Regions from separate parts of the Streptomyces sp. P13-3-3 genome, predicted to be linked through region 1. Evidence: riboswitches for the same ligand, from Rfam matches in the RefSeq annotation. Region 1 holds a riboswitch; the other holds the start of a gene.
What was found. A riboswitch is a leader RNA that binds a small molecule or an ion and turns the genes downstream of it on or off. The one in region 1 is predicted to bind cobalamin.
Positions count from the first base shown of each region.

Region 1 (14,255 bases):
TTACGAGGAGGCGGTGGCTTCGCTCGGGGAGTAGGAGCGGCGCGACGGTCGCCCTCTCAGTGGAAGGCCAGCCATCCGACGCCCAGCGCGCAGGTGAGGCCGGCGGCGGCCATGGCGGCCGGCCTGTTGCGGTGCAGCGCGCACCAGACCAGCGCGGCGGTCACCGCCACGGCGGCCGTCCCGAGCGAGGCGCGCAACGGCCCGTCGCCGTAACCGAATTCATCGGCGTGCTGGGCCAGCCAGGCGAACCAGGTGATTCTCACGACGCGTTTCGTTTCCCTCGTGTTGTGATGGTGTGCGGAGCCCGTAGCGCGGCACGGGAGCCGCGTACCGACCTCGGTCCGGCGCGCCTGTCCACTGTGTCACGCGGCGCGCTGACCTCGTGGAACGCTGCAATATGGCTGCCATGGCGTGCAGTTGGGGTCATACGCGTCGCCGCCCGTACGTGACCCGCCTGACCAGCACCTCGAACGGCCCCCGGCGCCCCCTGCCGTGCAGGTGGTGGGCCAGGAGGACCGTTGCCGTCCAGGTCGTCAGGGCCAGAAGGGCCGTCGTGGTGACCGTCAGGTCCGAGGAGAGGTCCAGGACGAACGGCGTGAAGACCAGCGCCCAGATCACCGACTGCGCCAGATAGCAGCTCATCGAGCGCTGTCCCGTGGCCGCGACCGCCTCCACCACCTTTCCGCGCCGCTCCCCCAGCCGCTGCGCCGACAGCGCCACCGCTGCCGCGTAACCCAGGCCGCCGAGGACGCCCGTCGCATCGTGCAGGGGGCCGATCAGGGTCAGGGTCGAAGGGTCCGGCACCGGCACCACCCCCGCCAGCATCAAGGACACCGGCTGCGCGCCCAGTACCGCCGCGCCCACGCCCGCGCACGCCGCCACCCGCAGCAACGTGCCGAACCGCTCCGGCTGTTCGAGGATCCCGCGGCGGCCGGCCCACAGGCCGAGCATGAAGGGGCACATGAAGCCGAGCGGGCCGAGCAGTGCGATCCAGGGCGTTATGTGCGCGCGCTCGACGATCATCGTCACGGCGTCCGGCGGGAGCAGCGCGGCGTCCGGCGGGTCCGTGCTGATGCTGAGCGAGTCGTCGCCGGGCAGGGCGCAGAGCACGAAGAAGAACGCGGCGGTCGCCAGCAGCCATCCGTCCTTCCAGCGGACCGTCCACGCCCCCAGGAACAGCAGGACGCCGTACGCGGCCAGGATGTCGCCGGCGTAGAGCAGCAGGCCGTGCAGCGAGCCGATGACGACCAGGGCCAGGCTGCGCCGCCACAGCAGCCGACGTACCGCGCGCGGGCCTGCGTCGGACCGGCGGCGCACCATGTGGGCGACGCCGTAGCCGAAGAGGAGGCCGAACATCGGGAAGGCGCGGCCGTCCACGAAGGTCGCGATCAGCCAGGTGACGGCCGAGTCGAAGGGCGAGCCGTCCTGCGGGTAGCCGCCGAGCACCGGGCGGCCGGACAGGAAGTAGTGGGAGTTGGCCAGCGCGATGAAGAGCAGCATGAAGCCTCGCGCCAGGTCGGGGGCGAGGGCACGGGCGGTGACGGCGGTCGGTTCGGGTGTTCGGGTCGGCATGCGTCCAGTTCATCGGCGCGCCGGCGGGTGAGGGATCGGGCGGAAGTCGGCGGCCGTGCGACTTTCGTCCACGTCCGGCCTCACAGGACGGGCCGAAGGAGGAGGCGGCGTTGTCAGTGGGGGGTGCCACCATCGGCGCATGAACGACAACGGGTTCGACTGGGGGACGTTCCTGCGGCGTTGGCAGGACGAGTGGGTGCCGAGCGAGGACGAGGCCATGGAGCCGACGGAGGGGGACACGGCCCTCGCCGATATGGCAGTGCTCGGCGCCCCGCCGGCGTCCGAGGCCGAGGTGGCCGACGCCGAGCGGCGCCTGGGGACCCGACTGCCGTCGTCCTACCGGGCTTTCCTCCTGACGAGCAACGGATGGCGCCTGCGCGACGACTCGATCCACCAGCTCGGGGCGGCGCACGAGATCGACTGGTTCGGGGACCCGTTCGGCATGACGCCGATGTACCGCGAGAGCCTGGGCGAGCGGGCGACCGAGCAGGAGGTACTGCTCGCCGGCATGTGGGAGCGCGCGCTGCAGCTGGAGACCGACTCCGACATGTCCTACGCGCTGCTCGACCCGGGCGACACCGACGACGACGGCGAGTGGGCGCTGTACGTCTACCACGGCTGGAGCGGCGAGTACCCGACCCGGTATCCCTCGTTCCGTGCCTACATGCAGCGCCGGTACGAATCCTTCCACGCCGAACGGGCGCAGCTGCCGGAGTTCGTCAACGACACCACCCGCGCCAGGGACGCCGACGTCGCGCGGGCGCGGGAAGAGGCTCTGAGCGGACGGTGGGAGGCCGCCCGGGAGCTGCTCGACCTCGCTCGGCGCTACGGACGGCCGGGCGCCTGGGGCATGCTGGGGCAGCTCGACGTCCTGGCGCAGGGCGCGGGCACGGTCGCCCTTATTTCGGTGGGCTCGTCGCGGATCCGCGCTGCACCGACGATCTGGTGCCCGTGATGGCTCTCGCCCACGTGCGGGACAGTCTCCCCGGCCGGACCGCGCGGCCGTTCGTGCTCGGCGTCGAGACCGACGACGGCATCCGGGCGGCCGCCGACGCGATACACGCCCGCGTGGGCGACGGCTCCTACCGTTACGCACCGGAAGGCGCCTTCGGGCGGGCCGTGGCCGGGGCGCGGGAGGTGGCGCGGTGGGGCGACACGGACGGCGCGTGGCGGATGCTCCGTGCCGCGCTGCCCTCCTGGTCGCCGCCCGCGCCGGACGTGCTGGCGCCGCTCGGGCTGCTGGCCGACCCGGTGCTGGGGCCGGTGGTGACGCGGGAGCGGGGGCGGGAGTTGCTGGCCACGCCCCGGGCCGGGCGGTCGGGCGCGGTGCCCGAGCCGGTGCCGGACCTGGATCCGCCGGGGTTGAGCTGGCTGGCGGAGTCCGGGCGGTGGAACGCCCCGTACGACTCCTACCGGTGCGTGTGGGTGGAAGGTGTGGAGCCGGACGCGCTGCCCGGCCTTGTCGGGGAGGACGGGGGTGCGGGGCTGACCGTCGCGCCCGTCCGTCCCGCCGGGTGGTTCCCCCACGACGTCAGGTGGGGCCGGCGGGACGACTCGGCGCCGTGGGAGGACCGGGCCGTGGTGGCGGTGGGCCGGACGGGGTCGGGGTGGGCGTTCGGTTTCGACCCGGCCGCCCGGACTCGGGGGCCCGGGCACCTCTTCGCCTCCCCCGCCGCCGAGGCGTCCCGCGACGGACGCGCCGTGGTGCTGTGGACGTGCCGCGGTCGGGACGACGTCCCGGCGGTGTTCCATCTTTCCGTGGCCGAGCGGGGTGAGGAGCTGTACGCGTTCACCGTGCGTGGTACGGAGGTCGAGCGTTCGGGTGCGGTGCCCGGGGGGCTCGACCCGGACCGTGTCCTGCTCTCCGCCGACGACGCGGACCGTGAGCGGCGCCTGCTGGCCGCCTTGGAGGAGGAGTTCGCCCTCTCCCTCCCCCGGCACGCCTTGACCGAGGGTGTCCTGCCGGAGCTGACCACCCGGTCCTGGAACCGCGGCCCGCGCGAGGGGGAGGCCTTCGCCTACGCCACGGTCGGCGTCGGGAGGCCACGGCGGTGACCCCGGCGCGTGCGGGCCGGGGTCACCTGCTCACGCCGCCGCCTCGTGGATCACCAGCTTGAACTCCGCCAGCACGATCTTGCGGGCCACGCTGTCGTCGTGGGTGGCCCGTACCGCGAGGGGGACCGACGGGTTGACGAAGATGCCCCAGCTCTTGGTCCAGCACTGCATGCCGGGGCTGGGCGGGCGGTGTTCCGTGGCCGTGGTGTCGTTGGGGTTCGGGGTGAGGCCGAGGGGGTCGCGGACGAACTGGTCGCGGAGTTCGCCGTAGTTGCCGGCCTCCCACTGGATCATGGCGTGGAGGGTGCCCCAGCCGGACACGCTGGGCCATATCAGGCCGGAGCGGGGGTCGGTGTCCCAGCTGGAGATCACGTAGCCGTCGGGCTGGTTGACCTGGTGCATGGCAAAGGCGTCGCTGGACTCGGCGGATCCGAAGGGGAACCGGATGACCGTGTAGGGGCTGTTCGCCGGGATCGTCTGCGGGGTGTCCCGTTTGAGGGAGCAGACCTGGACTCCTCCGGCGGCCGTGGTGTGAGTGGACATGGTCCGGTTCTTCCCTGCGTGTGGGCCGGTGAGTCGGGCGCGGGCCGCATCCGTGCGCCTTTCCTCCACTGAACTTGCTTTTGCCATACAACCGTTCGACTTGTTCGGTCGTCTGACCCGGCGACCGGACCGGTCGCTTGACAAGGAGATCGTCATTTTCGCCCTGCGCAAGACCCTGACCACCACCGCCGTCGCCGGCATGGTTCTCGCCGGCACCGCCGCCTGCGGCACCGTGGAGAACCTGTCCGCCGGACAGAAGCTGGACACCGCCTTCGAGAAGCTCGGCGAGGAGCGTTCGATCGCCTTCGAGCTGGACCTCGACACCGACGCGAAGTCGCTGATGGCGCTGGACGCCGAGCAGTCGGAGCCGGGCGAGGAGATGCCCGCCGAGATCGCCGAGCTGCTCAGCGAGGGGACGATCAGCGTCTCCATGCACTCGAAGAAGCCGATCAAGGAGTCCGAGGAGAAGGACTTCACGGCGATGGCGATGAAGCTCAGCGGTCCGGAGGGAGCACTCCTCGAGTACCGGCTGGTCGGGGACTGGATCTACGCCCGTGTCGACGCGGCGACGCTGGGCGAGATGTCGGGCAACCCGTTGCCTCCGGCCGCCGAACTGCCGCCGGAGGCCGGGGCGTTCAAGACGCTTCTCGAAGGCGGGTGGGTCAAGCTCTCCAAGAAGGAGATGGAGGAGACCGGCAAGAACATGTCCGGCGCGGAGGGCTTCGGGGCGGAGGAGCCGTCCGCCGAGCCCAGCGTCGACGCCAAGACGCAGAAGAAGCTGACGGACGCGCTGAAGAAGGCCGTCGCCGAGAACGTCGACTTCACCACCTCCGGCGGTTCGGACGGCACCGAGCACATCAAGGCGACCGCGCCGTTCCGCACGCTGGTGACCGAGGTGTTCGGGGCGCTGAAGCCGCTGCAGAACGACCTGCCGATCGGGGAGGAGCTGCCCACCGCCAAGGACTTCGCGGACGCCCCGAACACGAAGGTCGGCGCCGACTTCACGCTGAAGAACGGCGAGCTGACCGAGGTGTCCGTCGATCTCGCCGAGCTGGCGGAGTCGGCGAAGGTCAAGAAGTTCGCGCTGGTGCTGCGCGTGAGCGAGGGTGAGAAGCCCGAGGCGCCCGCCGGGGCGACCGAGCTGAACATCGAGGAACTGATGACCAGCATGCTCTCCGGCGCCTTCGGCGGGGCCGTCGCGGACGAGGAGTTCGGGGACGTCCCGCTCGAGGAGGGGGACCTCGCGGGCGACACCCAGATGTGGTGACCCGTCCTGCGGGAGGCGGGGCCCGGCCGCCCGGGCCTCAGCCCGCGGCCACCGCCTCCCAGGGCACCGTACGGTCGCACCAGCGGTTCAGCAGGGTGCGGTCGTGGCCGACCGACAGCAGGCCCGCGCCCGTCGACGCGCGGTAGTCCTCCACGACCCGCACCAGCGCGGCCGTGGTCGACGCGTCGAGCATCGCCGTCATCTCGTCGCACACCAGCCAGCGGGGCTCCAGGGACAACGCCCGTGCCAGGCAGGCGCGTTGCAGCTGGCCGTCGCTCACCTCGTGCGGGCGGCGGCCGAGCAGGTCCGGGGTGAGGCCCACGGTGTCGGCCAGTTCCCGCACGCGGTCGGCGGCCGAGGCGCGCCGGCCCGTCGCCCGCAGGGGTTCCGCGATCAGGTCGGCGAGGCGCAGCCGGGGATCGGCCGCGAGGCGGGGCTGCTGGAAGACCACGCCGATCGCGGTGCGCTGTGCGCGGGGGGCGCGGTGCCGGAAGCCGCGGACGGGCGTGCCGTCGAGGACGACCTCCCCGGCATCCGGCCGGTGCAGCAGCGCGGCGACCCGGGCGAGGGTCGACTTTCCGCAGCCGCTCGGGCCGAGCAGACCCACGGCCTCGCCCGGGGCGACGGTGAGGTGCGCGTCGCGGACGACGGGGGCGCGGCGGTCGTAGCCGACGGTGACGGCGCGCAGCTCAAGCACGGGTGTCCTCCGGGGTACGGGTCGCGTGCGGGCCGGCGGCGGGGGCCGGCACCGGGTGGTGGCAGGCGACGGTGTTCTCGAGGACCGGGAGCGCTCCGCAGGTGTCCGTCGCCCGGTCGCAGCGGGGGGCGAAGGCGCAGCCCTCGGGGAGACTGCCCAGTTCCGGGGGCAGTCCGGGGACGGGAGCGAAGGACCGCTCGGGAAGCGCCTCCAGCAGGCCTCGGCTGTAGGGGTGGCGCGGGCCCGGGGAGCCGAAGAAGGCGCCCGCGTCGGTGAGTTCGACTATGCGGCCCGCGTACATGACCGCGACCCGGTCGGCGATGCGCTCGGCGGCGGCCAGGTCGTGCGTGATCATCAGCAGGGCGTGGCCGTCGTCCACGTGGCGGCGCAGCTCGTCTACCGTGCGGTCCACCAGGTCGCGGTCCAGACCGGTGGTCGGTTCGTCGGCGAGCAGCAGCGGGGCGTCGCCGATCAGCGCGAGCGCGGTCGCGGCGCGCTGGGCCAGCCCGCCGGACAGTTCGTGCGGGTGGCGGTCGAGATGGTCACGGGGGAACTCGGCGCGCAGCGACGCCTGTTCGGCGGCCTTGCGGCGGGCGGCGCGGCCGCGTACGCCGGTGAGGCGGGCGACCGTCTCCTCGATGTGCGAGCGGATCGTGCGCACGGGGGTGAGGTGGGCCGCCGGTGACTGCGGGACCAGGCCGACACGGCGGCCGCGGACGGTGCGGGCGAGGGTGGGTTCGTCCGCCGTGAGCAGGTCGAGGTCGTCGAGATGGGCGTGGCCGGCGGTGCGGGAGTTGGCCGGGAGCAGGCCGAGCAGGGCGGACGCCAGCACGGACTTGCCGCAGCCGCTCTCCCCGATGAGCGCGAGGCACTCCCCCGGCGCGACGTCGAACGACGCGTCGGACACGGCGTCGACGCGGCGCCCTCCGGGGAGCAGGAAGCGGACGGACAGGCCGCGTACGGAGAGGACCGGCGCCGGGCGGTTCGGACCGGCGCCGGCCGCCGCCTCGGCGGTCGGACCGGTCCGCGTGGCACCGACCGTGGACGCGGCGCCCCGCCGGACCGGGTCGCCCGCCCGGGCGGGCTCCTCCGTGGCCCGCGCGCAGTCGGCCGGCGCCGCCGACACCGCCTTCTCCTCCACCGGGGCGTCTGTCGGGGCATTCGTCGCAGCGTCTGTCGGGGCGTCCGTCGCAGCGTCCGTCGACGCCTCCGTCGCAGCGTCCGTCGACGCCTCCGTCGCGGCGTTCGTTGGCACGTCCGTCGCGGCGTCCGTCGGGACGGACGGAGCCGTACCGGCCTCCCCGCCGCCTGCCGTGCGCGGGACCGAGGCGTCGGGCGCCGGCACCCCGGAGGCATCCCCCGCGCCCGGTTCCGTCACAGCCGTCGACGTCGACGTCGACGCGTCCTTCGCGGTCACAGCATCAGCTCCGATCGGCGGCGGGGATTGATCCGTTCGCGCCAGACGCCCGCCAGGCCGGCGATCGCCAGGGTGGGGAGGATCAGGAACAGGCCCGGGAAGAGGGTGGGCCACCACTGGCCGGCGAGGAGGGAGCCCCGGGCGCCCTGGATCAGCGTGCCGAGGCTCGCGGTGTGGGTGGGCAGGCCGAGGCCCAGGAAGGACAGGGCCGACTCGTGCCACATGGCGTGCGGGACCATCAGCACGGCGGCGAGACCGGCCTGCGGCAGCACGCCCGGCAGCAGGTGGCGTACGGTCACCCGCCACCGGCTCGCCCCGCCGGACACGGCGGCGTCGACGAACGGCCGGGACCGCAGCGACAGCACCTCCGCGCGGACGATGCGCGCGGTGGACAGCCAGTGCGTGAGGGCGACGGAGATCACCACCGGCCAGACGCCCGGCCGGAACATGGCCACGATGAAGATGCCGAGCAGCAGGTGCGGCACGGAGGACAGGGTGTCGACCAGCCGCATCACCAGGCGGTCGGCCCGGCCGCCCAGCGCCCCGGCGGCGGCCCCCACGGCCGTGCCGATCACGGTGGCGGTGAGCGCGGCGACCACGCCCACCAGCAGGGACACGCGGAGCCCGTAGACACAGCGCAGCAGCAGGTCGCGGCCCACGTCGTCGGTGCCGAACGGGTGCGCCCAGCTGGGTGGTCGCAGCTTGGCGGCCAGGTCGACGGCCTGCTGGTCGAGCTGGACCAGCGGCGGGACCAGGAGCACGGCCAGCACGGTCACGGCGACCAGGGTGGCGGAGACGCGCAGCCGCAGGGCGTGTGTGGAGCGGCGGGCGGCGCCGTGCGCGCGCCAGGCCGGCTTCGTGTCCGCCACGTCGACGTCGGTCGTCACATCTCCTCCAGCTTCACCCTCGGGTCGATCAGCCCGTAGAGCAGGTCGGCGAGCAGGTTGCCGGCGAGGACGGCGGCGGTGGCGAGCGTGGTGAGCGCGGCGAGCAGCGGGAAGTCGACCGCGGTGGCGGCCTCCACGGTGGCCGAGGCGATGCCGGGCCAGCTGAAGACGGTCTCCACCAGCAGCGCGCCCGTGATGAGTTCCGGCACGCGGGAGCCGATGAGGGTGAGCACCGGCAGCAGCCCGGAGCGCAGGGCGTGGCCGAGCAGCACGGTGCGTTCGCTGAGGCCGCGCGCCCTCGCCCCGCGCACGGGGTCCTCCGCGAGGGCGTCGCCGACGCCCTGCCGGACGTAGAGCGTGAACCAGGGCAGCTGGGAGACGGCGAGGACGCCGGCGGGGAGGATCAGGTGCTCGGTCAGGCCGCCGAAGGTGACCCGGTCGCTGCCGGTGTCGGTGAGGCCGCCCGCCGGGAGGACGTCCAGCTGGAGGGCGAACAGCCACACCGCGAGGAGCGCGATCCAGAAGACCGGGGCGGCCTCCAGGACGTAGGCGGCGGAGGTGACCGCGCGGTCCGTGAGGGAGCCGGGGCGGCGGGCGGCGAGCACGCCGAGGAGCGTGCCGAGCAGGACGGCGGCGGCGAACGCGACGGCGCACAGCAGCGTGGACCACAGCAGCCGTTCGCCGATGACCTCGGCCACCGGCTGCCGCATCACCGCGGACTGGCCGAGGTCGCCGCCGAGGGCGGAGGTCAGCCAGTCCCACCAGCGGGCGGTGAACGGCCGGTCCACGCCGAGGTTCTCCCGCAGCCGGTCCAGGGTCTCCTGGTCGGCGCCGAGCGCGGCCGTGCCCGCGTACGCCCTCACCGGGTCGAACGGGGACGCGGCGGCGACGGCGAACACGCCGAACGTGACGACGAGGAGCACCGGCACGGCGTGCAGCGCGCGGCGCGCGGTGAGCCGTGCCATCGGGCGCCAGGGGACGCGGGTCGTGGCCCGCCGGGGGGCGTGGGTCATGCCGCGGGCTGCCAGTCCTCGACATTCCACCAGGGTCCGGCGGCGAAGCCGTGTTCGTGCGGTTCGGTCTGGGTGGTGAGGCCCTTCCAGCGGTCGGCGAGCACGTACAGGTGGTCGATGTGGGTGAGGAAGGTGTAGCCGGGGTCCTTCACGAGGGCGCGCTGCAGGGCGTCGTAGGCGGCCTTGCGGGTCTCCGGGTCCTGGCTGCGGCGGCCTGTCTCCAGGGCGCGGTCGACGGCCGGGTTGTCGTAGTGGGCCATGTTGTTGAAGCCGTCGCCGGCGAGGGAGGAGTGCAGCATCGTGTAGAGCCCGAAGTCCGGGTCGCCGGTGCTGCCGAAGCCCGCGAGGACGGCGTCCCGGTTCATGCGGGGCTCGATGACCTCCCAGGTGGCGCTCTCCACCCGGACGTCGATGCCGGCCTTCTTGGCGTCGGAGGCGTAGGCGAGGGCGTGGTCCTGACGGACCTTGTCGCCGGAGGGGTAGTACAGCGTGAAGCGGGCGGGGCGGCCGTCCTTGGCGCGGATGCCGTCCCCGCCCTTCGTCCAGCCGGCGGCGTCGAGGATGCGGCCGGCCGCGGCGAGGTCGCGCGGGCGCTCGGTGTCCTCGGCGAACCACGGGTCGTCGACGGGCAGCGGGCCGTAGGCGGGGCGGCCGGCGCCGTCGAGGATCTTGTCGACCATGGCCTGCCGGTCGACGGCGAGGTCGAGGGCGCGGCGGATCGCGGTGTCGCCGGTGACGGGGTTGCCGCTGGGGAGGGTGACGACGCGGACGTCGTAGGAGGTGGCCCGGTAGGTCTTCTTGTCGTCGTCGCTCTTGAAGGTGGCGGCGAGGTTGGGCGGGAGGACCGCGCCGTCGAGGTCGCCGGAGCGGAGCCGGGTGGCGCGGACGTCGTCGTCGGAGACGATCGCCATGGTGAGCTTCTTCACCTTCGGGGTGCCGCCCCAGTAGTGCGGGTTGGCCTTGAAGGTGAGCTTCTCGCCCTTGCGCCAGTCGACGAGGACGTACGGTCCGGTGCCGACGGGCTTCGTGTTGAAGGCGCCGGTGTTGGGGTCCTGCTCGCCGGCGACGTGCTCGGGCACGATCGGCAGGACCGTGCGGGCGGCGAACGGCGCGTAGGGGTGGTGGAGGGTGAAGACGACCGTGTCGTCGCCCACCGCCCGGACGTCCTTGACGGCCGCGAGTTCGCTCCTGGCGGTGTTGTTGGTGTCCTCGTCGAGGACCGTGCGGTAGGTGAAGACGACGTCCCGCGCGGTCAGCGGCTTGCCGTCGCTGAACTTCACGCCCTCGCGCAGGGTGTACGTGTAGGTGCGTCCGCCGTCCGTGATCCGCGGAAGTGCCCTGGCCAGCGCGGGTTCCAGGGTCATGTCGGCGGTGCGGGCGAGGAGGCCGTCGAACAGCTTGGAGTTGCCGTCCTTGCCGTAGCCGAGGAGCGGGCTGAGGGTGTCGGGCTCGGTGGAGACGCCGATCACCACGGACTCGCCGGCCGCCGCGCCGTCCGCGGTGCCGGAGCCCGGCGCCGAGCAGGCGGAGACCGCCGCGGCCGTCGCCAGCACGGCGGCGGCGCCCCGTATGCGTCGTCGGGTCGTCATCGAACCTCACATCCCTGTTGCTGGAAAATAGCTCTTGCATATTAGTTGCAGGAAGACCTTGCCCAGAACGGCGGCCCCCCAGTCGCCGGGGTTGCCGGGCCGCCCGAACGCGCAGGTGTGCGCCGGGGTCCGAGCCGCCGGGCGCCCTCCGCGCGCCCCCGCCGCCGCTTGTCACCGGGCCGCGACGGGGACTACTGTCACCACGCCTTGGTGACGGGAAATCGGTGCGATACCGGTGCGGCCCTCGCCACTGTGATCGGGAAGTCCGGCTCCGGCCCTCACGGGCAGCCACTGGGTCCTCAAGGACCCGGGAAGGCGGAGCACGGGCGGTGGTACCCGTCAGCCAGGAGACCGGCCAAGGCGCGTCAACCATCCACGAGGTGCTGGAGAGGGTCTGCTGAGCCATGCACATTGCCGAGGGTTTCCTGCCTCCGGCGCACGCGGTCGCCTGGGGCGTCGCGTCGGCGCCGTTCGTCGTCCACGGAGCCCGGTCGCTCATCCGTGACGTCAGAGAGCACCCCGAGAGCACGCTGCTGCTGGGCGCGTCGGGAGCGTTCACGTTCGTCCTGTCCGCGCTGAAACTGCCCTCCGTGACCGGGAGTTGCTCCCACCCCACCGGGACCGGGCTGGGCGCGATCCTGTTCCGGCCGCCGGTCATGGCGGTGCTCGGGACCATCACCCTGCTGTTCCAGGCGCTGCTGCTCGCCCACGGAGGGCTCACCACGCTCGGCGCCAACGTCTTCTCCATGGCGATCGTCGGGCCCTGGGCCGGATACGCCGTCTACCGGCTGCTGCGCCGGTACGACGTGCCGCTGATGGGCGCGGTGTTCTGCGGCGCGTTCGTCGCCGACCTGTCGACGTACTGCGTGACCAGCGTCCAGCTCGCGCTGGCGTTCCCCGACCCGGGCAGCGGATTCCTGGGCGCGCTGGGGAAGTTCGGCTCCATCTTCGCCGTCACGCAGATCCCGCTCGCGGTCAGCGAGGGGTTGCTGACGGTGCTGGTGATGCGCCTGCTGGTGCAGTCCAGCAAGGGCGAGCTGACCCGGCTCGGGGTGCTGGTCACCTCGGCGGCCGGGGGCAAGCAGGCCGAGTCGGCCGAGGCGGTGACCCGGTGAGCCGCAACGCGAAGATCAACACCCTGCTCCTGCTGCTCGTGGCCGCCCTCGCCGTGATCCCGCTGGCGCTCGGGCTCGGCGACCACAAGGAGGAGCCGTTCGCCGGGGCGGACGGCGAGGCGGAGACCGCGATCACCGAGATCGACCCGGACTACGAGCCGTGGTTCTCACCGCTGTACGAACCGCCGTCCGGGGAGATCGAGTCGGCGCTGTTCGCCCTCCAGGCCGCGCTCGGCGCGGGCGTCCTGGCGTACTACTTCGGGCTGCGGCGCGGACGCCGGCAGGGCGAGGCGCGGGCGCGTGGGCGGGCCGTCACGCAGGACGCGGACGCGGAGGACGCCGACGCGGAGGCGCGCACCGGCGCCGACGGCGGACGGGACTGACCGGCCCGTGCTGCCGATCGACGCGGCGGCGCACAGCAGCCGCTGGCGCCGCCGTCATCCCGTGGACAAGGCCGTCCTCGGTATCGGCCTCACCGTCCTCGCGATTTCGCTGCCCCCGTGGCCGGGCGCCGCGCTGGTGCTGGTCACCGCACTGGTGCTGCTGCTCGGCCCGGCGGCGGTGCCGGCCGGTCGGCTGTGGCGGGCGTACCGGGTGCCGCTGGGGTTCTGCGTCACCGGGGCGCTGCCCCTGCTGATGCGGGTGGGCGGGCCCGGCGGTTTCCTGTCACCCGCCCCCGACGGGCCCCTGCGCGCCGGGGAGTTGCTGCTGCGCACCTCGGCCGCCTCGCTGGGCGTGCTGCTGTTCGCGTTCACCACGCCGATGTCGGACCTGCTGCCACGCCTGGTGCGCGCCGGGGTGCCCGCGCCGCTCGTGGACGTGGCGCTGGTGACGTACCGGATGAGCTTCCTGCTGCTGGACTCGGTGCGCCGGGTGCACCGGGCGCAGGCGGCGCGGCTCGGCCACACCACCCGTGCGGCCACCTGGCGTTCGCTCGGCGGGCTCGGCGCGACCGCGTTCGTGCGGTCCTTCGACCGAGCGGCGCGGCTGCAGACGGGGCTCGCGGGCCGCGGCTACGACGGCGCCCTGCGCGTGCTGGTGCCGGAGGCCCGGGTGTCCGCCCGGTTCACGGCCGCGAGCGTGACGCTCCTGGCGGCGCTGGCCGCCCTCACCTGCGTACTGGAAAGGCCCCTGTCGTGAGCGGATCCGTGCTGGTGGCACTGCGGGACGTGTCCTTCGCGTACGAGGAGGGGCCGCCGGTGTTCACCGGGCTCGACTTCGAGGTGCGCGAGGGGAGGGCGCTGGCCCTGCTGGGGCGCAACGGCAGCGGCAAGACCACCCTGATGCGGCTGCTGAGCGGCGGACTGCGGCCGCACGGAGGGGAGTTGAGGCTGTCGGGTCGTGCGGTGCGGTACGACAGGAAGGGGCTGACGGCGCTGCGCACCACCGTGCAGCTGGTGGTGCAGGACCCGGACGACCAGTTGTTCGCGGCGTCCGTGGGGCAGGACGTGTCGTTCGGGCCGCTGAACCTGGGGCTGCCGGACGGGGAGGTGCGTGCGCGGGTCGCGGAGGCGCTGGAGGCGCTGGACATCGCCGCGCTCGCCGACCGGCCCACGCATCTGCTGTCGTACGGGCAGCGGAAACGGACGGCGATCGCGGGCGCGGTCGCGATGCGGCCGCGGGTGCTGATCCTGGACGAGCCGACGGCGGGCCTCGATCCCGACGGTCAGGAACGGCTGCTGGCCACGCTCGACGGTCTGCGGGCGGGCGGCACGACGGTGGTGATGGCGACGCACGACGTGGACCTCGCCCTGCGCTGGGCCGACGACGCGGCCCTGCTGACGCCGTCGGGCGCCCACACCGGGCCGGTCGCGGAGACGCTGGCCCGGCGGGACCTGCTCACGGCGGCGGGGCTCAGGCTGCCGTGGGGTGTGGCGGCCGGACTGTTCCTGCGGGCGCGGGGGCCGGCCGGCGCCGCGGACGCCGGTCCTCGCACCCCGGAGGAGCTGGCGGCGCTGGCCGCCCTGCCGGAGTACGGGGACCGGCGGCCGGGCTAGGCCGAAGGCGCCGGCGGACCGATGTGTACATTTGTTCCTACTCGGTGGGTGAGCGGGATCATCGCCTGCCTGCCCCTCGTTCTCACCATTCCCGGCGGAGCCC
Region 1 is NZ_CP192228.1:5,210,833-5,225,087, reverse strand. Features, by position in the region: gene ACQZOG_RS23595 (dihydrofolate reductase family protein) at 1-34, shown strand, start outside; gene ACQZOG_RS23590 (hypothetical protein) at 57-263, opposite strand; gene ACQZOG_RS23585 (DUF418 domain-containing protein) at 424-1,572, opposite strand; gene ACQZOG_RS23580 (SMI1/KNR4 family protein) at 1,712-2,527, shown strand; gene ACQZOG_RS23575 (hypothetical protein) at 2,527-3,627, shown strand; gene ACQZOG_RS23570 (hypothetical protein) at 3,658-4,170, opposite strand; gene ACQZOG_RS23565 (hypothetical protein) at 4,370-5,437, shown strand; gene ACQZOG_RS23560 (ABC transporter ATP-binding protein) at 5,475-6,134, opposite strand; gene ACQZOG_RS23555 (oligopeptide/dipeptide ABC transporter ATP-binding protein) at 6,127-7,086, opposite strand; gene ACQZOG_RS23550 (ABC transporter permease) at 7,548-8,438, opposite strand; gene ACQZOG_RS23545 (ABC transporter permease) at 8,435-9,403, opposite strand; gene ACQZOG_RS23540 (ABC transporter substrate-binding protein) at 9,448-11,040, opposite strand; cobalamin riboswitch at 11,232-11,414, shown strand; gene ACQZOG_RS23535 (energy-coupling factor ABC transporter permease) at 11,445-12,155, shown strand; gene ACQZOG_RS23530 (energy-coupling factor ABC transporter substrate-binding protein) at 12,152-12,538, shown strand; gene cbiQ (cobalt ECF transporter T component CbiQ) at 12,546-13,295, shown strand; gene ACQZOG_RS23520 (energy-coupling factor ABC transporter ATP-binding protein) at 13,292-14,152, shown strand.

Region 2 (14,255 bases), 830 kb from region 1:
GCTCGTCACCGCCGTGGTCGCCCACGCGTACGGCTTCGAGCACGCGTCGGACTCCGATCCCCGGCCCCGCATCGGCATCACGCTGCGGCCCCGCCGGCTGATGCTGCGGGCGCTGCCCCGCTGACGCCCCGCCGACCGGCGCGCGGTCAGGCGGCCTCCGGGCCCCTGAACGCGCGCCGGTAGGACTGCGGGGTGGTCCCCACCGCGCGCACGAAGTGGTGGCGCAGCGCGGCCGCGTTGCCGAAGCCGGCGCGGCCCGCGATCGCGTCCACCGTCTCGTCCGTCCGCTCCAGCAGATGCTGGGCGAGCAGCACCCGCTGGCGCAGGATCCAGCGGTAGGGCGTGGTGCCGGTCTCCTGCTGGAAGCGGCGGGCGAAGGTGCGCGGCGACATGAGGGCGCGGGCGGCGAGCTGCTCGACGGTGACCTCCTCGTCGAGGTGCTGCTCCATCCACACCAGCACCCCGGCGACCGAGTCGCCCCCGGGCTCCGGCAGCGGACGTTCGATGTACTGGGCCTGCCCGCCGTCGCGGTGCGGGGGCACCACCATCCGGCGGGCGATCCGGTTGGCCACCTCAGGGCCCTGTTCCTTGCGCACCAGGTGCAGACAGGCGTCGATGCCCGCGGCGGTGCCCGCCGAGGTGATCACCGGGTCCTCGTCGACGTAGAGCACGTCGGGTTCGACCGTCAGATGCGGATAGCGGCGGCTCAGCTCCTCCGCGTGCTTCCAGTGCACCGCGGCCCGCCGGCCCTCCAGCAGCCCGGCGGCGGCCAGCACGAACGCCCCGGAGCACACGCTCAGCACCCGCGCGCCCCGGTCCACCGCCCGGCGCAGCGCGTCCAGCATCTCGGGTGGGAACTCCCGGGAGGTGTAGGAGGCGCCGGCGGGCACGGTGATCAGGTCGGCCGCGTCCAGCCGGTCCAGGCCGTGCTCGGTCTGGAGCGTGAAACCGGCGCTGGCGCGCACCGAGGCCCCCTCCGCAGAGACGACCGCGAAGTCGTACACCGGCAGCCCGTCGTCGCTGCGGTCGATGCCGAAGACCTCGCAGACCACGCCGAGTTCGAACGGATTCACGCCGTCGAGCAGGACGGCCGCCACATTCCGGAGCATGGCTCCAGTGTGCCTCGCCGTTGGCAGTAAATCGAGGGTGCACGACAGTCCTGCCACTCCTCGTAAGGAGCGTCCGGCGGCACAGTGGTGTCCATGAACACGACGCAGACAGAAGCACTGATCGCGATGGTGGCCGTTCTCGGCCTGTTCGTCCTCATGGTCGCGCCCGCCGTGATCGGCATCCTGCGCGACCGCCGCATCGACCGGCAGATCCGGCGGGCCCGGGCCACCCTGGTCACCGAGCCGCCCGGTATGCCGGCCGCGTCCCGGCCGGAGCACCGGGCCGCCTCCCGCCGCCACGCACGCGCGGCGTGAGACGGCCCCGGCGCCCGGGCCCTAGAAGTCCTCGTCCAGGTCGACCGTGCCCTCCACGGCGACCTGGTACGCGGACGGACGGCGTTCGAAGAAGTTGGTCAGCTCCTGCACGCCCTGCAGCTCCATGAACGAGAACGGGTTCTCCGAGCCGTACACCGGCGCGAAGCCCAGCCGCACCAGACGCTGGTCGGCGACGCACTCCAGGTACTGCCGCATCGACGCGGTGTTCATGCCGGGCAGCCCGTCCCCGCACAGGTCACGGGCGAACTGCAGCTCCGCCTCGACGGCCTCGCGGAGCATGTCGGTGACCTGCCGCCCGAGCTCCTCGTCGAACAGCTCCGGCTCCTCCTTGCGCACGGTGTCCACCACGTCGAAGGCGAAGCTCATGTGCATCGTCTCGTCGCGGAACACCCAGTTGGTGCCGGTCGCCAGCCCGTGCAGCAGACCCCGGCTGCGGAACCAGTAGACGTAGGCGAAGGCGCCGTAGAAGAACAGCCCTTCGATGCAGGCCGCGAAGCAGATCAGGTTCAGCAGGAAGCGGCGCCGGTCGGCCCGCGACTCCAGCCGGTCGATCTTCTCCACCGAGTCCATCCACCGGAAGCAGAACTCGGCCTTCTCCCGGATGGACGGGATGTTCTCCACGGCCGCGAACGCCGCCGCCCGGTCGTCCGGATCGGGCAGGTAGGTGTCCAGCAGGGTCAGGTAGAACTGGACGTGCACGGCCTCCTCGAACAGCTGCCGTGACAGGTACAGCCGCGCCTCGGGCGAGTTGATGTGCTTGTACAGCGTCAGCACCAGGTTGTTCGCCACGATCGAGTCGCCGGTGGCGAAGAACGCCACGAGCCGGCCGATCAGATGCTGCTCCTCGGGCGTCAGCTTCGCCAGGTCGGCGACGTCCGAGTGCAGGTCCACCTCCTCGACATGCCAGGTGTTCTTGATCGCGTCCCGGTAGCGCTCGTAGAAGTCCGGGTAGCGCATGGGGCGCAGGGTCAGCTCGAAGCCGGGGTCGAGCAGGTTCTTGGTCGTGCTGGTGGTCACTGGCAGGCCTCGCAGGATTCGGGGTTCTCGAGGGAGCAGGCGACGGCCTCGGGGTCGGCCGGCTGCTGGACGGGGACGGCGGCGCGGGCCGCGCGGGCGATCCGGGTCGCCGGACGGGAACGCAGGTAGTAGGTGGTCTTCAGCCCCTGCTTCCAGGCGTAGGCGTACATCGAGGAGAGCTTCCCGATGGTCGGCGTCTCCAGGAACAGGTTGAGCGACTGCGCCTGGTCCAGGAACGGGGTCCGGGCGGCGGCCATGTCGATCAGGCCGCGCTGCGGGATCTCCCACGCCGTGCGGTACAGCCGCCGTACGTCCTCGGGGATCCACGCGAAGTCCTGCACCGAGCCGTTCGCCTCGCGCAGCGCCTCACGGGTGCGCGCGTCCCACACGCCCAGCCGCTTGAGGTCCTCCACCAGGTACGAGTTGACCTGGAGGAACTCCCCGGACAGCGTCTCGCGCTTGAACAGGTTGGACACCTGCGGCTCGATGCACTCGTACACGCCCGCGATCGATGCGATGGTCGCGGTGGGCGCGATCGCCAGCAGCAGCGCGTTGCGCAGGCCCGTCGCGGCGATCCGCGACCGCAGTGCCTCCCAGCGCTCCGGCCAGGCGAGCTCGACTCCGTAGTGGTCGGGGTGCAGCACGCCCCGCGCGGTGCGGGTCTTCTCCCAGGCGGGCAGCGGACCGTGCCGCTCCGCGAGACCGGCGGACGTCTCGTACGCGGCGAGCATGATGCGCTCGGCGATCCGGGTGGACAGCGCCTTCGCCTCGGGGGAGTCGAAGGGCACGCGCAGCCGGAAGAACACGTCCTGCAGCCCCATCACGCCCAGACCCACCGGGCGCCAGCGGCTGTTGGACCGGGACGCCTCCCCGGTCGGGTAGAAGTTGATGTCGACCACCCGGTCCAGGAACGTCACGGCGGTGCGGACCGCCGCGTCCAGGCGCTCCCAGTCCATGCCGTCCGGGCCCGCGAAGGCCGCGAGGTTGACCGAGCCGAGGTTGCAGACCGCCGTCTCCCCGTCGTCGGTGACCTCCAGGATCTCCGTGCACAGGTTGGAGGAGTGGACGACGTGACCCGGTTCGGCGGTCTGGTTGGCGGTGCGGTTGGCGGTGTCCTTGAAGGTCATCCAGCCGTTGCCGGTCTGCGCGAGGGTGCGCATCATCCGGCCGTACAGCTCGCGCGCCGGGAGCGTCCTGCGGGCCAGGCCCTTCGCCTCGGCGGCTCGGTAGGCCGCGTCGAACTCCTCGCCCCACAGGTCGACCAGCTCGGGCACGTCGACGGGGGAGAACAGCGACCATTGGGCGTCTGCGTCGACCCGGCGCATGAACTCGTCCGGGACCCAGTGCGCCAGGTTCAGATTGTGCGTACGGCGGGCGTCCTCACCGGTGTTGTCGCGCAGCTCCAGAAACTCCTCGACGTCCGCGTGCCAGGTCTCCAGGTAGACCGCGGCGGCGCCCTTGCGCCGGCCGCCCTGGTTCACGGCGGCGACCGAGGCGTCCAGCGTCTTCAGGAACGGGACGATGCCGTTGGAGTGCCCGTTGGTGCCGCGGATCAGCGAACCCCGGGCGCGGACGCGGGAGAAGGACAGACCGATGCCGCCGGCGTGCTTCGAGAGGCGGGCGACCTGGTGGTAGCGCTCGTAGAGGGAGTCCAGCTCGTCCTTGGGGGAGTCCAGGAGGTAGCAGGACGACATCTGCGGGTGGCGGGTGCCGGAGTTGAACAGCGTGGGGGAGGAGGGCAGGTAGTCCAGCCGGCTCATCAGCCCGTACAGCGCGGCGACGTCCTCCAGCGCCCGCTCGCTCTCGTCCTCGGCGAGCCCGCAGGCCACCCGCAGCAGGAAGTGCTGGGGCGTCTCGACGACCTTGCGGGTGACCGGGTGGCGCAGCAGGTAGCGGCTGTGCAGGGTGCGCAGGCCGAAGTAGCCGAACCGGTCGTCGGCGTCCGTGTCGACCAGCGCGTCCAGACGGGCCGCGTGGAGCCGGACGAACGCGGCGGTGCGGTCGCCGATCAGGCCCTCCCGGTGACCGGCGGCCACCGAGCCGGTGAACGAGGTGACGCCCTGCGAGGCGGCCTCGGCGCGGATGCCGAGGGTGAGCAGCCGGGCGGCGAGCCGGGAGTAGGCGGGGTCCTCGGAGATCAGCCCGGCCGCCGCCTCGGTGGCCAGGTCCCGCAGCTCCGCCTCGTCGGCGGAGGCGGACCGGCCGCGCAGCGCGGCCGCGGCCACCCGGCCGGCGTCGGCGTCGGGCAGGTCGGCGGTCAGCTGGGTCAGGGTCCGCAGCAGCGCGGCCCCGGGGCCGTCGCTGTCCTCGGTCACGCGGGTCGCTGAAGCCGGATCGGCTGGCGCGATGGTCACGTGTGGCTCTCCCTCGCTCGGCACGGGGGCCTCGAAGAGCGCAGGGGGCAGCACACGAACGCACGCGGCGTCGCGTCCACCGGCCCATTCCGCGAGGCCCGGACGTCAGGGCACCCGGACCGGAAGGGCCGGGCGCACTGTCGGCAGGTCCTCGGACTGACTCCCGTGCGCGCCCGTGGGCAGGCATGGGTACACCGTTGCGGGACAGTTCCGGATTCGCACCGGATTCCCCTGCGGCGACAGCGAGCATGAGCATACATCTTGTGCCGGGTGTCGCCGACGGACCCATATGTTGTGTCGCGCTGGGGTTATGGTGGGGTCGGACGGAAGGGCTGCGCCCGGCCGTCAGAGCGTCAGTTCGTAGACCAGCAGCATGATGTCGTCGAGCTCCGGCAGCGGGTTCCAGTCCCGCCCGGGGGCCCGCGTGAAGCCCAACCGCTCGTACACCCGGTGCGCGGAGTGCATCGTGCGCTGCGTGGACAGCACCATGCGGGTGCGGCCGAGCGCCCGCGCCCGGTCGACGCAGGCGCGCACCAGGGCCTCACCGGCGCCCCGGCCGCGGTGGGCGGGGGAGACGGCCAGCATCCGTATCTCCGCCTCGCCGGGCTCCGCGATGTCGGCCATGGGCCCGGGGCCGGGCACGAAGGTCACCCCGCCCAGCAGCGCGCCGTCCGCCACGGCGACCAGCACCTCGGCGGCCGCCGCCCGCTTGCCCACGTCCCGCAGCTCGTCCAGGTAGGAGTCGGACTCCCCGAAGTCCAGCAGCCCGTCGCCGAGATAGGCCTGAGCGGTGATCTCACCGAGGTCCGCGTGCTCGCCGGGCGTCGCCGGCCGGATGACGATGTCCATGCGGGGGAGTCTGCCGCACGGGCACGACAGCGGGCCGCCGGTTTTCCACCGGCGGCCCGCTGCCCTGTGCGTGAACGGCGTCAGTGCTTGCTGTCCGCCGTGGCCGGCGGGAGCTCCACCTGCACGCCCGGGTCGCCGGCGTCCGCCGTGTAGTCGCGCGGCTCGGTCTCGTCGACGCCGTCCGGCGCCTTGACCGCCCGCATGACGAAGGTCAGGACGACCGTGACCAGCACGTTGATCACGAAGGCGGTGAGACCGATGTAGCCGATCTCCCCGATGCCCGGGATCTCCTTGGCGGAGCCGCCGAAGTGCTTCTGCGTCGGCGACGCCACCCCGTACGCGGCGACCGTGCCGTAGATCATGCCGACCGCCCAGCCGCCGATCAGCGCCCAGCGGTGGAACCAGCGGGTGAACAGGCCGCCCACCAGCGCCGGGAAGGTCTGCAGGATCCAGATGCCGCCCAGCAGCTGGAAGTTGATCGCGACGGTCTTGTCCATGGTCAGGACGAAGACCAGCGCGCCCACCTTCACCAGCAGGGACACGATCTTGGAGACTGCGGTCTCCTGCTTGGGCGTCGCGTCCGGCTTGATGAAGTCCTTGTAGATGTTGCGGGTGAACAGGTTCGCCGCCGCGATCGACATGATCGCCGCCGGCACCAGCGCGCCGATGCCGATCGCCGCGAAAGCCACCCCGGCGAACCAGTCCGGGAACATGTTCTCGAACAGCTGCGGGATGGCCAGCTGGCCGTTCTGCACCTTCACCCCGGCCGCGATCGCCATGAACCCGAGCAGCGCCAGCAGGCCCAGCATCAGCGAGTACAGCGGCAGGATCGTGGTGTTGCGGCGGATCACCTCACGGCTGCGCGAGGACAGCGTCGCGGTGATCGAGTGCGGGTACATGAACAGCGCGAGCGCCGACCCCAGCGCCAGCGTGGCGTACGTCCACTGGCCCGCCTCGCCCGGCACCAGGGCGCCGCGCGGGGCACCGGTGGCCGGGTTGGTCTCGCTGTACGCCTCCTGCGCGGAGGCGAAGATCTCGTCGAACCCGCCCAGTTTGATCGGGATGTAGATGATCGCCACCGCGATCACGATGTAGATCAGCGTGTCCTTGACGAACGCGATCAGCGCGGGCGCCCGCAGCCCCGACGAGTAGGTGTACGCGGCCAGCACACCGAAGGCGAGGAGCAGCGGCAGGTCCTTGATGAACCAGTTGGTGTTCTCGCCGCCGCCGACGCCCATCACGTCCAGCACGGCCTGGATGCCGACCAGTTGCAGCGCGATGTACGGCATCGTCGCCAGGATGCCGGTGACCGCGACGGCCAGCGACAGCCCCTTCGAGCCGAACCGCCCGCGCACGAAGTCGGACGTCGTCACATAGCCGTGCTTGTGCGACACCGACCACAGCCGGGGCAGGAAGGTGAAGATCAGCGGATACACGAGGATCGTGTACGGCACCGCGAAGAAGCCGGCCGCGCCCGCCGCGTAGATCGCCGCCGGGACGGCCACGAAGGTGTACGCGGTGTACAGGTCGCCGCCGAGCAGGAACCAGGTGACCCAGGTGCCGAACGACCGCCCGCCCAGGCCCCATTCGTCGAGAGTGTGCTCGTTGGCGGCCTTGCGCCAGCGTGCGGCCAGGAAGCCCATCACGGTGACGAGCACGAAGAAGAAGATGAAGACGGCGAGTGCCACGCCGTTCACGCCGTCGTTCACTGCTCGGCACCACCCTTCGCGGCGGAGCGGGCGCGCTGGTCACGCTGCCAGAGCTTGTACGCGATCATCGTGAGCGCGGTCGAGATCAGCACCCACAGCATCTGGTACCAGTAGAAGAACGGGATGCCGATGAACACCGGGTCGGTCTTGGCGTAGGACCCGACCCACAGCATGGCGACGAATGGTGCGAGCAGACAGAGGCCGATGACGACGCGCATGGGCGTCACCACCGGCCCTGGTGTTGTTTGCGGGGTTTGCGACATCAGACGGCTCCCGTCCCCTCACTGATCGCCGACGTTGGCTCGCGGCAATGTAGGTGAGGGCGCGGGGCGGTCGTAACCCCCCGTAAGAGGGGCGGTATGCAGCAGCAGCGCAACCGCAAGGCAACAGCAACGAAAATCCTGTCAACCGCCCGGTCTGTCGGGTTTTGCGGTGACGTCGGCGGCTGTCCGTCAGTCCTGGGGGCGCTTGAGGCGCGCGACGAACTTGTACCGGTCGCCCCGGTACACCGACCGCACCCACTCCACGGGCTGCCCGCCCCGGTCCAGCGAGTGCCGGGACAGCATCAGCATCGGCAGGCCCACGTCGGTGCCGAGCAGGCCCGCCTCGCGCGGCGTGGCCAGGGACGTCTCGATGGTCTCCTCGGCCTCCGCGAGATGGACGTCGTACACCTCGGCGAGGGCCGTGTAGAGAGACGTGTACTTGGTCAGGCTGCGGCGCAGCGCCGGGAAGCGCTTGGCGCTGAGGTGGGTGGTCTCGATGGCCATGGGCTCGCCGTTGGCCATGCGCAGCCGCTCGATGCGCAGCACGCGGCCGCCGGCGGTGATGTCGAGCAGCCCGGCCAGCCGGTCGTCGGCCGTGATGTACCCGAGGTCGAGGAGCTGCGAGGTCGGCTCCAGGCCCTGCGCGCGCATGTCCTCGGTGTACGAGGTGAGCTGGAGCGCCTGGGACACCTTGGGCTTGGCGACGAAGGTGCCCTTGCCCTGGATGCGCTCCAGACGTCCCTCGACCACCAGTTCCTGGAGCGCCTGGCGCACGGTGGTGCGGGAGGTGTCGAACTCGGCCGCCAGCGTGCGCTCGGGCGGGACCGGGGTGCCGGGGGGCGCCGTCTCGGTCATGTCGAGCAGATGCTTCTTCAGCCGGTAGTACTTAGGCACGCGTGCCGTACGGACCGCGGTCCCACCCTCGTTCTCCGTACTGCTGACGTCGGTGCTCATGCTCTGCCTTCCCGGCTCCGGCTGCCGAAGCGGCCGACAGACCGTCGGCCACGGCTGACATCGTGGCACGGCTCCGGGCGGGGGCGGGCCCCTCGCGCGCTCCGTGATCCCTTTTGTATACCCCTGTGACCAGTGATGGTCCAGACCACGGGCGGTGGTCAGATGCCCTGCCACTCCGGCTTGTTGACGTAGGCGTGGCGGAAGTAGTCGGCGAGCTTCAGCTTGGAGGCGGCCGCCTCGTCGACCACCACGGTGGCGTGCGGGTGCAGCTGGAGCGCGGACGCCGGGCACACCGCGGCGACCGGGCCCTCGACGGTGGCGGCGACCGCGTCCGCCTTGCCCTCGCCGGTGGCCAGCAGCACCAGGTGCCGGGCCTCCAGGATGGTGCCGATGCCCTGGGTGATGACGTGGTGCGGCACCTGGTCGATGTCGCCGTCGAAGAAGCGGGCGTTGTCCACCCGGGTCTGCTCCGTCAGCGTCTTGATCCGGGTGCGCGAGGCGAGCGAGGAGCACGGCTCGTTGAAGCCGATGTGCCCGTCGGTGCCGATGCCGAGCAGCTGGAGGTCCACGCCGCCGGCCTCGGCCAGCTCACGGTCGTAGCGCTCGCACGCGGCCTGCACGTCCTCGGCCGTGCCGTCGGGACCGAGGAAGGCGTCCATCGGGATGCCGAGCTGTTCGAGGACCTCGCGCTTCACCACGGAGCGGTAGGACTCGGGGTGGTCGGCGGGCAGCCCCACGTACTCGTCGAGCTGGGCCACCCGCGCCCGGGAGGTGTCCACGGCGCCTGAGCGGACCTTGGCGGCCAGTGCCTCGTAGACGGGAAGCGGCGTGGAACCGGTCGCCACGCCGAGGAGGGCGTCGGGCTTGCGTCGCAGCAGCTGTGCCATGGCCTCGGCGACGAGCTCGCCTCCCGCCTGGGCGTCCGCAACGATGACAACTTCCACGGTGGGCCTGCCGATCTTCCGGTGGACTCGACTGGGACGGACCCCGGAGCACCGGGGCCATGTGGTTTAGACCAATCTCAATCTAGCAGAGGGCCGCCCGCCCGCCGAGGCGAAACCGGCACCCGTGCCGAAACCGCTCCCCGCGCCCCGGGTGCCCCGAAAACGTGGCGTCCGACCGGCCCCGCGCACACTCCTGTCGGGTTAGGCTGCGTGGTGGACCCGTCTGCGTCCCCCAGGGGCGCGGGGCGACCGTCGAAGAACGCCGTACGACGCATTTACAGGCGCAGTGGTCTAGTCCACAATGCGTAGCAGGACACACAGACCTGCCTTCCCCGCACAGGAAGGCGGACCGAGGATCCGAGGCTCTCTGCCCTGACTGCCCCGGCTCCTCATCCTTCGGCCGACCGGGACCGCACACCCCACCGGCCGATATTGCTCCGGGCTGCGGTGCCGGGAGGGTTGAGGGTCCCTCCCAGGCGCCGCGGCCCGCGGGTGTTTCCAGGGGTCACAGGCACACAGGTACGCTCGCTGACGTGCCCTCCATGAACGAACTCGTACGCCAGCACACCGCCCTCGACGACACCGACCTCGAGTGGCTCCACCTGCTGGTCTCGGAGTGGCAGCTGCTCTCCGACCTCTCCTTCGCCGACCTGGTCCTGTGGGTCCCCACCCGCGACGGCACGCGCTACGTCTCCGTCGCCCAGATGCGGCCCAACACCGGCCCGACCTCCTACCAGGACGACATGGTCGGTCATCTGGTCCCGCGCGGCCGCCGGCCCATGCTGGACGCGGCCCTGGACGAGGGCCGCATCGTGCGCGAGGGCGACCCGGAGTGGCGCGAGGAGGTCCCGGTCCGCGTCGAGTCCATCCCGGTGCGGCGTGAGGGACGGGTCCTCGGCGTCATCGCGCGCAACACCAACCTGCTCACCGTGCGCACCCCCAGCCGGCTGGAGCTCACGTATCTGCAGAGCGCCTCGGACCTGGCCCAGATGATCGCGGCCGGCGCCTTCCCGTTCGCCAACCAGCAGCTGGAGATGGACGCCTCGCCGCGCGTCGGCGACGGACTGATCCGGGTCGACGCCGACGGCGTCGTCCAGTACGCCTCGCCCAACGCCCTGTCCGCCTACCACCGCCTCGGCCTGGCCGCGGACCTGGTGGGCCATCACCTCGGGCAGACCACCGCCGAACTGGCCCCCTCGCGCGGGCCGGTGGACGAGGCGCTGGCGAAGGTGGCGAGCGGCTGGGCGCCCCGCGAGTTCGAGATCGAGTCCGACGACGGCGTCATCCAGTTCCGCGCGATCCCGCTGAAGCCGAAGGGCACCCGCATCGGCTCCCTGGTGCTCCTCCGGGACGTGACCGAACTGCGCCGCCGCGAACGCGAGTTGATCACCAAGGACGCCACCATCCGGGAGATCCACCACCGGGTGAAGAACAACCTCCAGACCGTGGCCGCCCTGCTGCGGCTCCAGGCCCGCCGCATCGGCTCGGAACGCGGACGGGCGGCGCTGGAGGAAGCCGTGCGGCGGGTGGGGTCCATCGCCATCGTCCACGAGACGCTGTCCCAGAACCTGGACGAGCGTGTGGAGTTCGACGAGATCGCCGACCGGGTGCTCGCCATGGTCGCGGAGATCTCCCCGGGCAAGGTCACCGGCCGGCGGTCGGGCCGCTTCGGGATACTCGACGCCGAGGTGGCCACGCCCCTGTCGATGGTGCTGACCGAAGTGCTGCAGAACGCGCTGGAGCACGGCTTCCGCGAGGGCGAGACGGGAACCGTCGAGGTGTCCGCGGTGCGCGGCGGCACCTCACGGGAGGCGCGCCTGCTGGTCACCGTGCAGGACGACGGCGTGGGCCTGCCCGAGGGCTTCGACCCGCACACCGCGGGCAACCTGGGCCTGCAGATCGTACGGACGCTGGTGGAAGGGGAGTTGGGCGGCACCTTCGACATGGTCCCGGCGCCGGAGCGGGGGACCCGGGTGATCCTCGACATCCCGGTGCAGGCGGACTCCTGACCGCCGGGGCCCGGTGCGCCCGGGCCCCGCACACCCTCAGGCCGGTGACAGGCCCCGGAACAGCAAAAGACCCCGGACCACGGTCCGGGGCTGATGCTCGTTCCTCGCTTCCCCTGCCCGATCGGGACGGGCGTCGGGGGAACTTCGCGCTGCGGCTCGGGGCGGGAGATGCGTGTGCGCCGTCCACGGAATCATCCGGACGGGCGCACACGCGCCGCCAAGCTCAGGCTGTTTGCTGGGGCGGGGTCGTCAGGCGGAGGCCTGACGCGCCCGGTTGCGGGCAGCGCGGCGCTTCATCGCGCGACGCTCGTCCTCGCTGAGACCACCCCAGACGCCGGAGTCCTGACCGGACTCGAGCGCCCACTGCAGGCACTGCTCGATCACCGGGCAGCGGCGGCAGACGGCCTTGGCTTCCTCGATCTGCAGCAGCGCGGGACCGGTGTTGCCGATGGGGAAGAAGAGCTCGGGGTCTTCCTCGCGGCAAACGGCGTTGTGACGCCAGTCCATGGCTGCTACCTCTCCTTGGTATTACTGCAGGTGCTTGTGAATGTGAACGCTTTCACGAATCCCCCAACAAGTGAAGGGCCGACCGCCAGGGTGCCTGGCGTGGTCCTTGGGTCTGAAGAGGGGTTCCGGTGATCTGTGGAGGCCGGTGTTGCGGGCCGTCCCGATCGCCAAGAAGAGACTCGCAAACCTCGGCGGCGGATACAACCCCTTCCGGAAAGTTTTTTTTGATTCTTCGGTGTCGACTAGGTCACAGCCGTACTTCCATGGGGTGGACCCTGGCCTAAACGTTCGACTGAAAGGACTTTGGCCCTTTCTGCTCACACAATCACACGCAGTGCACGGCGAACGCCTGTGAACGTCACGCTGGTACGCAGCCCCAGGTGGTCACCGTCCATCTGAAGGGGCAGCGGCACCTTCGAATGCAAGGTGAAGCGTGTCAGATCGTGCCGCGTCACGGCGTGCTTGCCGCGGGGTCCGCGCTCCGGGGACGAAGTGAGCAACTGCGTGCCATACCGGGCAACCGCGGGGGTGGACATCCGGGTGAGACCGAAGAGATCGAGTCCCGTGTCGAACGACGCCCGCGGCGAGGCGTAGATCGGACGGTTGCCGAGGAACGTCCACGGCGAGGTGTTCGAGACTATGGACAGCACCAGGTCCTCGACCGGCTCCTCGCCCTCGAGGTCCAGCGTGATCACGCCGTTGCGGCGGTGCGGGTCGCCCAGCAGCTGACGCACCACCTGGCGCATGTACAGCGCGTGCGTCGACCGCCGGCCGCGCTCCCGCTGCTGCTCCACCCGGCCGACCACGCCGGCGTCGAAGCCCAGCCCCGCGTTGAAGGTGAACCAGCGGGCGGGCACCGCCTCGTCCTCGGTGCCCGGCGTGCCCGAGGTCAGCCCCAGACCCACCGTCCGCTCCCGGCCCTCGCGCAGCGCGTCCAGCAGCGCGCCGGTCGCCTCCACGGGCTGGTTGGGAAGACCGAGGGCGCGGGCGAAGACGTTGGTGGAGCCGCCGGGGACCACGGCGAGACCGGGCAGGTGCTCCGGGTCGGGCCCCGCGTGCAGCAGGCCGTTGACGACCTCGTTCACCGTGCCGTCGCCGCCCAGGGCGACCACCAGGTCGACCTCGCCGCTCTCCGCCGCCTGCCGGCCCAGGTCGCGGGCGTGACCGCGGTACTCCGTGGTCACCGCGTCGAGTTTCATCTCACTGGCGAGCGCGTGGATCAGCACGTCGCGCGTGCGCGCACTGGTGGTGGTTGCCGCCGGGTTGACCACGAGAAGTGCACGCATGACGTGCAGGGTACCTACTCAGCGGTACCCGGCCCAGAGAGAGGTCCTTCCCTGTGGACGGCGCGGGCGTGAACCTCGCCACGGGACGGCTCCCCGGCGGCGGCTACCCTGCAGGGGTGAGCAGCGAGCAGACCCCCGTCACCGGCCCCGACGACACCGGCGCCCGTCCGCGCCGCCTGACGTACGCCGCGGTCCTCGCCGCGCTGGAGGGGCTCGCGCTGGTCGTCGGCGGTGTCTGGCTGCTGGCGCTCGGTCTCGCGGGCGAGCCGGACGACCGGCAGCAGTCCGTCACCGGCGGGGTCACGCTGATCGTGCTGGCGCTGCTGCCGCTGCTGGCCGCGCGCGGCCTGTTCGCCCGGCGGAGCTGGAGCCGCGGGCCCGCCGTCATCACGCAGCTCGTGGCGCTGCCCGTCGCCTACAACATGCTGATGTCGGACGGCGCGGCCATCCCCGCCGGAATCGTGCTCGCCGTCGTCGCCGTGACCGCGCTGGTGCTGCTGATCAACGCCGAGACCACCCGGGCCCTCGGCATCCGCGGACCCGGGAACGCGGGCGACGCCGCGAAGTGACGCGCCGCGCCGGCGCCTACTCCTCCACGAGCAGCTTCTCCCGCAGCTGGGCCAGGGTGCGGGCCAGCAGCCGGGAGACGTGCATCTGCGAGATGCCGACCTCCTGCGCGATCTGGGACTGGGTCATGTTGCCGAAGAAGCGCAGCAGCAGGATCCGCTTCTCGCGCGGCGGGAGGTCCTCCAGCAGCGGCTTGAGCGACTCCCGGTACTCCACGCCCTCCAGCGCCTCGTCCTCCGCGCCGAGGGTGTCGGCGACCGCCGGGGACTCGTCGTCGGTGTCGGGGACGTCCAGGGACAGCGTGGAGTAGGCGTTCGCCGACTCCAGGCCCTCCAGGACCTCCTCCTCCGA
Region 2 is NZ_CP192228.1:4,377,980-4,392,234, forward strand. Features, by position in the region: gene ACQZOG_RS20115 (cytochrome P450) at 1-124, shown strand, start outside; gene ACQZOG_RS20120 (GlxA family transcriptional regulator) at 147-1,109, opposite strand; gene ACQZOG_RS20125 (hypothetical protein) at 1,203-1,424, shown strand; gene ACQZOG_RS20130 (ribonucleotide-diphosphate reductase subunit beta) at 1,446-2,402, opposite strand; gene ACQZOG_RS20135 (ribonucleoside-diphosphate reductase subunit alpha) at 2,459-4,816, opposite strand; cobalamin riboswitch at 4,942-5,112, opposite strand; gene ACQZOG_RS20140 (GNAT family N-acetyltransferase) at 5,162-5,665, opposite strand; gene mctP (monocarboxylate uptake permease MctP) at 5,746-7,374, opposite strand; gene ACQZOG_RS20150 (DUF3311 domain-containing protein) at 7,371-7,592, opposite strand; gene ACQZOG_RS20155 (GntR family transcriptional regulator) at 7,827-8,591, opposite strand; gene nagB (glucosamine-6-phosphate deaminase) at 8,750-9,535, opposite strand; gene ACQZOG_RS20165 (sensor histidine kinase) at 10,078-11,544, shown strand; gene ACQZOG_RS20170 (WhiB family transcriptional regulator) at 11,794-12,051, opposite strand; gene ACQZOG_RS20175 (diacylglycerol/lipid kinase family protein) at 12,369-13,337, opposite strand; gene ACQZOG_RS20180 (hypothetical protein) at 13,454-13,906, shown strand; gene ACQZOG_RS20185 (RNA polymerase sigma factor SigF) at 13,923-14,255, opposite strand, start outside.
Region 2: another riboswitch for cobalamin. It lies ahead of ACQZOG_RS20135 (ribonucleoside-diphosphate reductase subunit alpha); the one in region 1 lies ahead of ACQZOG_RS23535 (energy-coupling factor ABC transporter permease).